Regions from separate parts of the Pseudoalteromonas sp. NZS100 genome, predicted to be linked through region 2. Evidence: predicted binding sites of a transcription regulator. Region 2 holds the regulator's gene; the other holds the start of a gene.

Region 1 (5,078 bases), on a different contig from region 2:
GCTTGAGTGCCAACAATTTGCGACGTTGGTGTTACTAAAGGTAAAAAGCCAAGATCTTCACGTACACGTGGGATCTCAAGTAAAACCTCATTAAGCTTATCGGCTGCGCCTTGCTCTTTAAGTTGGTTTTCCATGTTTGTAAGCATGCCACCAGGTACTTGAGCTAATAAAATGCGCCCATCAACCCCTTTTAAGCTACCTTCAAATGCCGCATATTTTTTACGTACATCTCTAAAGTAAGCAGCAATTTCTTCTAGGTGGTTTAAATCAAGCTCAGTATCGCGCTCAGTTCCTTCAACTATCGATACAATAGTTTCAGTTGCAGAATGTCCATAAGTCATACTCATTGATGAAATAGCGGTATCGAGCATATCAATGCCAGCATCAATTGCTTTTTGGTAAGTAGCAGTACTTAAACCTGTTGTAGCGTGGCACTGCATAGCAATTGGAATAGATACAGTTTCTTTAAGTGCTTTAATTAGTTTTTCAGCATCGTACGGCTTTAATAAACCCGCCATATCTTTAATACAAATTGAATGACAACCCATATCTTCAAGCTGCTTTGCAAGAGTTAGCCACATATCAAGTGTATGAACAGGGCTAACTGTGTACGAAATAGTACCTTGAGCGTGAGCGCCTACTTTTACAGCCGCTTTAATAGCTGTTTCTAGATTGCGAACATCGTTCATTGCATCAAATATACGAAATACATCAACGCCATTTTTATGTGCACGTTCTACAAACTTTTCAACAACGTCATCAGCGTAATGGCGGTAACCTAATAAGTTTTGACCGCGTAATAGCATTTGCTGCTTAGTATTAGGCATCGCTTTTTTAAGTGCACGAATACGCTCCCAAGGATCTTCGCCTAAATAACGAATACACGAGTCAAATGTAGCACCGCCCCACGATTCAATAGACCAATAACCCGCATCGTCTAATTTGCTAGCAATCGGTAGCATATCGTCTAGGCGCATACGCGTTGCTAATAATGATTGGTGAGCATCGCGCAATACCAATTCTGTTAATTTTAATTTAGCCATGTGTGTGCCCCTTATTTATTATTTGATTTGTACTGAGCAATGGCAGCACTAATAGCAGCGATGTGCTCATTAGGCACACCTTGAGATTTAAAAGATGGTGATTTAACTGGTGTCGCCACGTCAGGTTTGCTAAAGCGCGTCACCAAATTAGACATAAGCGTTACTGCACCAATTAATATCGACAGAAATACAAACACTCCAACCATGCCAGTAAGCATTAAGTTACCAGCCGTTGTGAGTAGAGCACCTATATCCATTTTTCTCCCCTTGAAACCCATATCGAAAATAAAAAATCGATTTAATTAAATATTTATTCACTGGATAATAACAAAACTAATCGCTTTGTCTACATCTTGTAAATTGGTAAAACCAATTAAACAATAAACAACATAACACTCAATTAATTTACATGCTATAACTCAGCAATCACGCGCTCTACAATACATACAAGAAATAACGACTATAGCTAATAGTTATATGGAAGTTGTTAATTAACTATCAAGCCAAGTAAAAATAAACACTAATTCTTAATATTAAATACAAAGCCACACACTAATTGTTAATTGGTCTTACCAAAATAAGTTTATTTAGTGAACATTTAGCAGTTATTTGCAACAGTGTGAATAACTTACATAACAAAGCGTAAAAGTTACTAACCAACTAATAACTAGAGTAACAACAAAAAACCATAACCAATTGATATTTATACCAAATAAACTTTGGCATATAACTGGCATTAGTTATTATGAGCAAATTTGATAACCAAGGAGAAAACAATGTTACGCTGGACAATTACATTTTTAGTTATTGCTTTAATCGCTGCAGTGTTAGGTTTTGGTGGCATCGCAGGTGCCGCAGCTGGTATAGCAAAAATTATATTTTTTATCTTTTTAGTACTTTTAGTGATTTCATTAGTTTCAGGTGCACTACGTGGTAAATCACCCAGGTAGATAAAGCATTCAACTAACAAACACTAAAATTTAATTAATACTTACAAGGAATTACACTATGAACTCTACAACTTTAAAAGCAGCACTAATCGCAGTATTTGCAGGTTTTTTCATGATGGGTTGTGAAGACAACCATGCAGAAGATGCTGGCGAACGTATCGACGAAGCAGTAACTGACGTGCAAAACTCTGTTGAAGATGCATGTGAAAATGTTAAAGAAGGCGTGAACGCTGAAGAAACTAACTGTTAATTCTTCTTGTACCGCTAAAAAAACGGCTTTCGAGCCGTTTTTTTGTGCCAGTAATAAAATCACTGACTATAAAGCTGCTCATTTAGCAGTTAGCTTGTTAAAATAAAAAAAACGATATTTAAAGCAAGGCAAAATGGCATTCACAACCACCTACACATTAGATAAACCCTACTTTTACGAGTGTTTTGATGAGTCACTCCCTTATAGTAAGCGTGCAAAACCTAAATACTTTTTACTTGTGTTGTTAGTTGCGCTTGGTTTATTTGGCATTTATGTTTTAGACGATCATTACTTAGGATCGTTTATGATCATGTTAGCGGTACTCGAGTGCGTCGCTTTTTACTATCGCAGACCATGGTGGGTAACCAGACAAATGCTCAGCAGAGCATCAGGCTCTGAGGTAACACTTACCTTTGATGAAGAAGGTATTAAATCTGCTAATCATTACAAAAGCTATCAATTAGAATGGCAAAATATAAGCGAAGTAATAGACACCCAGCAAGGTATTATTATTAAAAACAAAAGCAGCATGCAGTACATATCAAAACAAACGCTTAGTCCTGAAACACTCGCTTTTATAAACAAAAAAGCCACTCAGTGAGTGGCTTTTTGACTAGTTGAGTTAATTACTCAACTACGTATACGTGTTGATTAAGCATTGCCCGGATTAGGGTTCGACTTTTCAGCTTGTATGCGCATGTAAATCTCTTCACGATGCACTGATACGTCTTTTGGTGCATTAACACCGATTCGAACTTGATTTCCTTTAACACCTAGAACAGTAACTGTTACTTCGTCACCAATCATTAGGGTTTCACCTACTCTACGAGTTAGTATTAGCATTCTCTTGCTCCCATGTTCCAATAAAAATTATAAGATTCCGCTTAAACATACTAATGAAAATTAGACTGAAAAGTAAGTAAAAACTCGCAATCTATCCATTTTCTGTTAAAAATGCCTTGTGTAATGCACGAACAGCCAACTCTAAGTACTTTTCATCTATTAAAACTGAAATTTTAATCTCTGAAGTCGAGACTAAAACCACATTAATATTTTCCTGCGCTAATGCATCAAAAAATAAACTAGCGACACCAGAATGTGATTTCATACCCATGCCAACAGCAGAAACTTTAGCAACTGCTTGCAATCCGCTTACATTTTGAGCACTGAGCTGAGCTTGATCTTCACTCAATAATTCAAGTGCTTGCAGATAATCATTCGAGTGCACAGTAAAAGCATAGTCTATTTTTTCAAAGTTATGATTAACTTGATTAATCATATCTATTTCGATGCCATTTTCGGCAAAAAGTTTCAATATTTTTGAAAGATATTGCGTGCCCGTTGGCACACCTTGTACCTTAATTAAACATTCGTCACGATTAAACGCAATCCCCGATACAACCTTGCTTGGCATATCGTTCTCCTCAAAACTTATTAATGTACCTTCATCGGGATTAAAGCTCGAAAGCACCCTAAGTGGCACATTATGTTTTCCTGCGGCTTCTACTGAGCGAATATGCAAAACTTTCGCCCCTAAACTTGCCAGTTCTAGCATTTCGGCAAAGGTAACTTGGCTCATTCTGCGCGCGTTAGGTTCAACACGAGGATCTGTAGTATATACGCCGTCAACGTCTGTATAGATCTGGCATTCGTCAGCTTTTATAGCCGCAGCTATTTCCACAGCCGATGTATCGGTACCGCCGCGCCCAAGCGTTGTAATGTTGCCCTCAACATCACGCCCCTGAAACCCAGCAATAATAGCAATACGATTATGCTCAAGCTCATGCTTCAAACGCGTAGCAGCAACCTCTGCAATACGAGCTTTACCAAACATGTTATCGGTTAAAATATTGACTTGATCGGCTAATAGGCTCACAGCAGAGTGGCCACGTTTTATGATGGCCATAGCAAGTAGTGATACAGAAACCTGCTCTCCGGTGCTAATAAGTACATCTAGTTCACGGCTACTCGGGCGAGTATCAATTTGTTTGGCGAGATTAATTAAGCGGTTGGTTTCTCCCGACATAGCCGAGAGCACCACAACCACTTGATGTCCTTGTTGTCTGGTTTTTACAACAAGGTCGGCGACTGCTTCAATTCGCTCTATTGAGCCGACCGAAGTGCCACCGAATTTTTGAACAATAAGCGCCACTTAGGCTTAAGTACGCTCAGTTAACCAAGCTGTAACGCTATCTAGTGCAGCAGCAAGGTTTTGTGGCTCACTACCACCAGCTTGTGCCATATCTGGACGACCGCCACCTTTACCACCTACTTGGCCTGCCATGTGGTTAACTAACTCACCGGCTTTTACTTTGCCTGTTAAGTCTTTAGTAACACCAGCAATTAGGCTTACTTTGTCGCCACTGGCAACACCCAGTGCAATAACACCTGAGCCAATTTTGTTTTTAAGGTCATCAACCATACCGCGAAGTGCTTTAGATTCAGTACCTTCAACATTTGCTACAAGTAGCTTAACGCCGTTAATTTCAACAATCGAATCAAGTAAAGATGCACCCGCCGCACTTGCTAACTTATCGTTAAGTTGCGCAATTTGCTTTTCAAGACCTTTAGACTTTTCAAGTAACGCCGTTACTTTTTCAAGTACCGATGCGCTGTCGCCTTTAACTAAAGCAGCTACATCATGTAATTGTTGCTCTTGCTCACTAACATAAGCAACTGCATCAGCACCAGTTACCGCTTCAATACGACGAACGCCTGCTGCAATACCGCTTTCAGATACTATTTTGAATAAACCAATATCGCCTGCGCGCTCAACGTGAGTACCACCACAAAGCTCAATAGAGTAGTCGCCAATAGTAACTACACGTACTTCGT
Region 2 (5,078 bases):
ATTTTACTTATCGCCTTTTTAATCCCTATTGCAGTACTTATAAATTATGCCATTACCTACTTTGATAAAGCATGGGATGTAGAGTTTTTTAGTTACGCTTGGCAAAGTTTAAAAGTGGCAGGGGTTGTAAGTGTTATAACCATTACATTGAGTGTTTTTGTGGTTTTTTATCAGCGTGTGGCAAAGCAAACGTATCCGCTTATTCCTGGGCGTTTAGCAAGCACAGGTTATGCGTTGCCAGGAACTGTACTCGCTATTGCGGTTTTATTACCTCTTACATTATTAGAGAACACCATTAACACAGCGCTCGAGAAGTATAACTTAGACATTGGCTTACTACTTACAGGTAGCATTATTACTATTATTATTGCTTATATTGTTAGGTTTTACGCCATTGCACACGGAGCAATTGAGTCGAGTTTTTTACGTATTAGCCCATCACTTGATATGGCAAGCCAATCAATGGGTAAAAGCCAAGGGCAAACGCTGCGTTTAGTGCATCTACCTTTACTGCGAAGAGGATTACTCACTGCTGCCTTATTGGTATTTATTGAATGTATGAAAGAGTTGCCGGCTGCGTTATTGCTCAGACCGTTTAATTTTGAAAGCTTAGCTACTCATGTATTTCAGTATGTGAGTGACGAGCAATTAGAGCTCGCTTCAATATCTGCATTATTTATTGTTATTGTTGGGTTTATTCCTTTGTATTTTATTAATCGTTCTATGGAGCAGCGTAGTTAAATGAGTAGTTTAATTTTACAAGGCGTGAGCTATCACTATAACGGCACAAAGGTTATTCACGATTTAGATTTAACAGTGGGTAAAGATGAAATTGTTTGTCTACTCGGGGCGAGTGGATGCGGCAAAACAACCACATTAAAGGCGATTGCAGGTTTAATTGAAGCCAAGCAAGGGTCTATTTTTATAGACGGTAAATTAGTGAGTGATGAGCAATCGTTTGTCTCACCTGAGCATCGTAACATCGGCATGATGTTTCAAGACTATGCGTTGTTTCCGCATTTAACGGTGGCAAATAATATCGCATTTGGGCTTAGTAATATGAGCAAAGCTCAAAAGCAGCAACGCGTTGATGAAATGCTTAAGCTTGTACATTTAATTGGCTGTGCTGACAGGTTCCCACACCAGTTATCGGGTGGCCAACAGCAACGCGTCGCTATCGCTCGTGCATTAGCTTATAAACCTAGTTTATTACTCCTTGATGAGCCTTTTTCAAACATCGACACACAAGTACGCTTTGAATTAATTGCCGATATACGTCGAATTATTAAGGCAACTCAAGTATCTGCTGTGTTTGTTACACACTCAAAAGAAGAGGCGTTTGCGTTTTCAGATACACTTGCCATTATGCATCGCGGTAAAATTGAGCAACAAGGCACGCCTGAGCAGCTTTTTGCAGCTCCATGTTCAAAGGAGGTTGCAGAGTTTCTGGGTCAGGGCATATACTTAAGCGCAGAAGTGTTAACCGCAACTGAATATAAAACACCATTTGGTTTAGTCGAATCTTATGTTGAGAGTAAGCATAATGTAAGTGCAGGGCTTATATATGTGCGCCCTCATCAAATAGAATTAGTGGCAGATAACCAAAGTGACAAATTCAGCAAGCGAGCTACAATCATAAGTCGTCGCTTTATTGGTTCGGCGTATGTTTATTCGCTTGTTATTGATGAACAAGAAATTGAAGTTGCTGCACAATATGGCCAGTCATTTGAAAATAATGATCAGGTTATAATAAAAATAAAACCTCACACGGTGAATTTTTTCGAATCGTAATTAATTTGTTATTCGCTGTGTTTTTATCTGTAAAACTAAGGAATAACAATGGCGCAAGCGCAATCAGGGATTTGTGCTGAAGCAAACTTACACGGTTTGCACTTATTTTTTAATGTGTTTGATGGTCAAGACGAATCACTTCGCGCAAAGTTAAAACAAGTAAGCGCTATAGAAGAAGAGTTTAGCGATCAATTTTCAGAATCAATGCTCTCTTGTATGGTTGCTATTGGTGCGCAATACTGGCCGCATATCCTCCCTGAATACATTCCAAGCGAATTACAGAGCTTTCCCAATATAACCCATAGCGATCACCAAATGAGCGTACAACCGTGCGATTTATTTGTGCAAATTCGCTCTGACCGTGAAGATGTTAACCATTTATTTGCGCTGCAAATTTTAAAATTATTTGCCCCCGATGTTGAGCTGGTGGAGCAAATTCGTAATTTTCGCTTTTTAGATGGTCGTGATTTTAACGGTTTTATTTATGGTGGCGACACCGCACATGGAAGAAAAAAGCGCGCTACGGCTTTAATCAGCAACCCTGGTAGCTTTGAAGATCAGGGGAGTTATATTCATGTTCAGCGTTATAAACATGATTTAACTATGTGGCAGCATTTATCATTGAGTGAGCAAGAGCAAATAATGGGACGTACGCGTCTTGATAACACGCTAATTACCCCAGCGGTCGAAACCAGCCATGCTTCGCGAAGTGAGCTAAAAGACGAAGACGGACAACCGCTACTATTAAATCAAAGCATGCCTTATGGCGACGTGTATGAGCAGGGAATGTTATCAATTACATGCGCTTGTACGGGCACCGCATTTGAAAAAGTACTTAATAGTCGTTTAGGGGAAGGGGATTGCTACGACCACTGGCTTGATTTTACTCAAGCCGATATGGGCTCTGCTTTCTTTGCACCTTCAATAGGGTTTTTAAAACAAATTTAATTTGCTATTAAACCGTATCAAATAAAATGCGAACGCGTTCAAGTGTTACATCTATTTCAGATATTTTAGCAGGAGCGATAAAAATAGTGTCATCGCCGGCAATAGTTCCTAGTACGCCATCTGCTTTACCTAATGAATCTAATAAACGTGCAATAAGCTGAGCAGCACCTGGGCTGGTACGAATGATGATCATCATTTCGTTGTGCATAATGTCGATTACTAATTGGCGTAATGGGCTTTTAGCCGTAGGTACACCCATTTCAGCAGGTAAGCAGTAAACCATTTCTTGTTTGGCATTGCGTGTGCGTACAGCGCCAAATTTACTTAACATGCGTGATACTTTACTTTGGCTTATATTGTCAAAACCTTGATCTTTTAATGCATCAACTATTTCGCCTTGAGAGCCAAAATTTTCTTCTTTTAATAGTGATTTAAATGCTTTTACCAGTGCTTCTTGTTTATCTTGTGGTTGCATAGTCTTTATTCGTTTTTGTTATTTATGCCGCAAATTCTACACAAAAATGAATAATTATGCAGCAGTTGTTTAGTTAACTTGCCAGTTTGATGCGTTAAATCACATAAGTTTACGACTATGGTCGAAAATATACTTGAAATAGACAGGATAAATTTGTTTTTAGTCGCTAATTTCATTATCTTAAGAGCCACAAATGTTTCCTACCTCAAATTACGGAGAATTCCAATGAAAGTTGCTGTATTAGGTGCTGCAGGCGGTATCGGCCAAGCGTTGTCTTTATTATTAAAAACAGGCTTACCAGCTGGCTCTGAATTATCACTTTATGATGTTGCACCAGTAGTACCAGGTGTTGCGGTTGACCTTTCTCACATCCCAACAGATGTTAAAGTTGCAGGCTTTGGCGCAGACGATTTAAATAAAGCGCTTGAAGGTTCTGACATCGTTCTTATCCCAGCGGGTATGCCACGTAAACCAGGTATGGATCGTGCTGATTTATTCAATGTAAATGCTGGCATCATCAAAACTTTAGCAGAAGGCATTGTTGCCAGTTGTCCTAAAGCGTTAGTAGGTATTATTACTAACCCAGTAAATGGCACAGTTCCAATTGTTGCTGAAGTATTCAAAAAAGCAGGTACTTACGACGCTAAACGCGTATTCGGTATTACTACGCTTGACGTTATTCGTTCAGAAGCATTTGTTGCTGAACTTAAAGGCGTAGATGTAGCAACTGTAAAAGTACCAGTAATTGGTGGTCACTCAGGCACAACGATTCTGCCTCTACTTTCTCAAGTTGAAGGTGTTTCTTTCACTGATGAAGAAGTTGCTGCACTTACTCCACGTATCCAAAATGCGGGTACTGAAGTTGTAAATGCTAAAGCAGGCGGTGGTTCAGCTACGCTATCTATGGGTGCTGCTGCAGCTCGTTTTTGTATGTCTTTAGTTAAAGGCCTACAAGGTGAAGAAGTTGTAGATTACGCTTACGTTGCTGTTGAAAATGGCGATGCAGAGTACTTTGCACATCCAGTACGTTTAGGTAAAAACGGCGTAGAAGAAATTCTTTCTTACGGCGAACTAAGCGCATTTGAAACAAAAGCAAAAAATGACATGCTTGAAACTCTGAAAAAAGACATCAAAGAAGGTGTTGATTTCATGGCGTAATAGCCGGTTTAAGCAACAAAAAAGCCTGCATTTGCAGGCTTTTTTATTGCTCAGAATTAATGTCACACTGTGTAACTAGTTAAAACTAGTGGTCCCGGTCAACCGCAATACGGGCAAGGCTTATAAGTGCTTGCTTATAGTCAGACTCAGCTAAAAAGTCTAAACAGGCAATGGCTTTTTCGGCCTCAAGCTCTGCTTTTTGCATTGTAAACTCAAGCGCATTAGTTTGTTTTAGTGCAGTTAAAATTTCTTCTAAATGCTCCATACCATTACTGTGCTCTATTGCATCACGAATAAGCTGTGTTTGCTGCTCGCTACCATGTTGCATAGCATAAATAAGCGGAAGGGTTGGTTTGCCTTCAGCTAAATCATCGCCAATGTTTTTACCTAGCTGCTCAGCATCTGCATTGTAATCGAGTACGTCATCTACTAGTTGAAACGCAGTACCTAAATGCATACCGTATAGGTTTAGTGCATCAAGTGTCGCTTGGTCTTGCTCTGTGATAATGGCAGCAAGGCCTGTAGCTGCTTCAAATAATTTAGCTGTTTTAGAGTAAATAACCTGCATATAGCTGGCTTCAGTCGTATCTGGGTCATTGCAGTTCATCAGCTGCAATACTTCACCTTCAGCAATAATGTTTGTTGCATCGGCAAGTACTTGCATAATCTGCATTTTTCCAAGGCCAACCATAAGCTGAAATGAGCG

What was found. Region 2 encodes ArgR, which controls arginine synthesis, uptake and breakdown. Its sites were predicted from a motif close to ANTGAATANNTATTCANT; they were not measured.
Region 1: the regulator ArgR is predicted to act here: its motif matches at 1,345-1,362, upstream of I6E69_RS19085 (OadG family protein).

What each region holds. Positions count from the first base shown of each region.
Region 1 is NZ_JADYWM010000027.1:17,953-23,030, reverse strand. Features, by position in the region: gene oadA (sodium-extruding oxaloacetate decarboxylase subunit alpha) at 1-1,043, opposite strand, end outside; gene I6E69_RS19085 (OadG family protein) at 1,055-1,300, opposite strand; gene I6E69_RS19080 (DUF1328 domain-containing protein) at 1,820-1,993, shown strand; gene I6E69_RS19075 (hypothetical protein) at 2,052-2,243, shown strand; gene I6E69_RS19070 (YcxB family protein) at 2,377-2,844, shown strand; gene csrA (carbon storage regulator CsrA) at 2,895-3,086, opposite strand; gene I6E69_RS19060 (aspartate kinase) at 3,178-4,395, opposite strand; gene alaS (alanine--tRNA ligase) at 4,402-5,078, opposite strand, start outside.
Region 2 is NZ_JADYWM010000004.1:131,207-136,284, reverse strand. Features, by position in the region: gene I6E69_RS05625 (iron ABC transporter permease) at 1-741, shown strand, start outside; gene I6E69_RS05620 (ABC transporter ATP-binding protein) at 742-1,791, shown strand; gene I6E69_RS05615 (Dyp-type peroxidase) at 1,840-2,739, shown strand; gene argR (transcriptional regulator ArgR) at 2,747-3,214, opposite strand; gene mdh (malate dehydrogenase) at 3,440-4,372, shown strand; gene ispB (octaprenyl diphosphate synthase) at 4,458-5,078, opposite strand, start outside.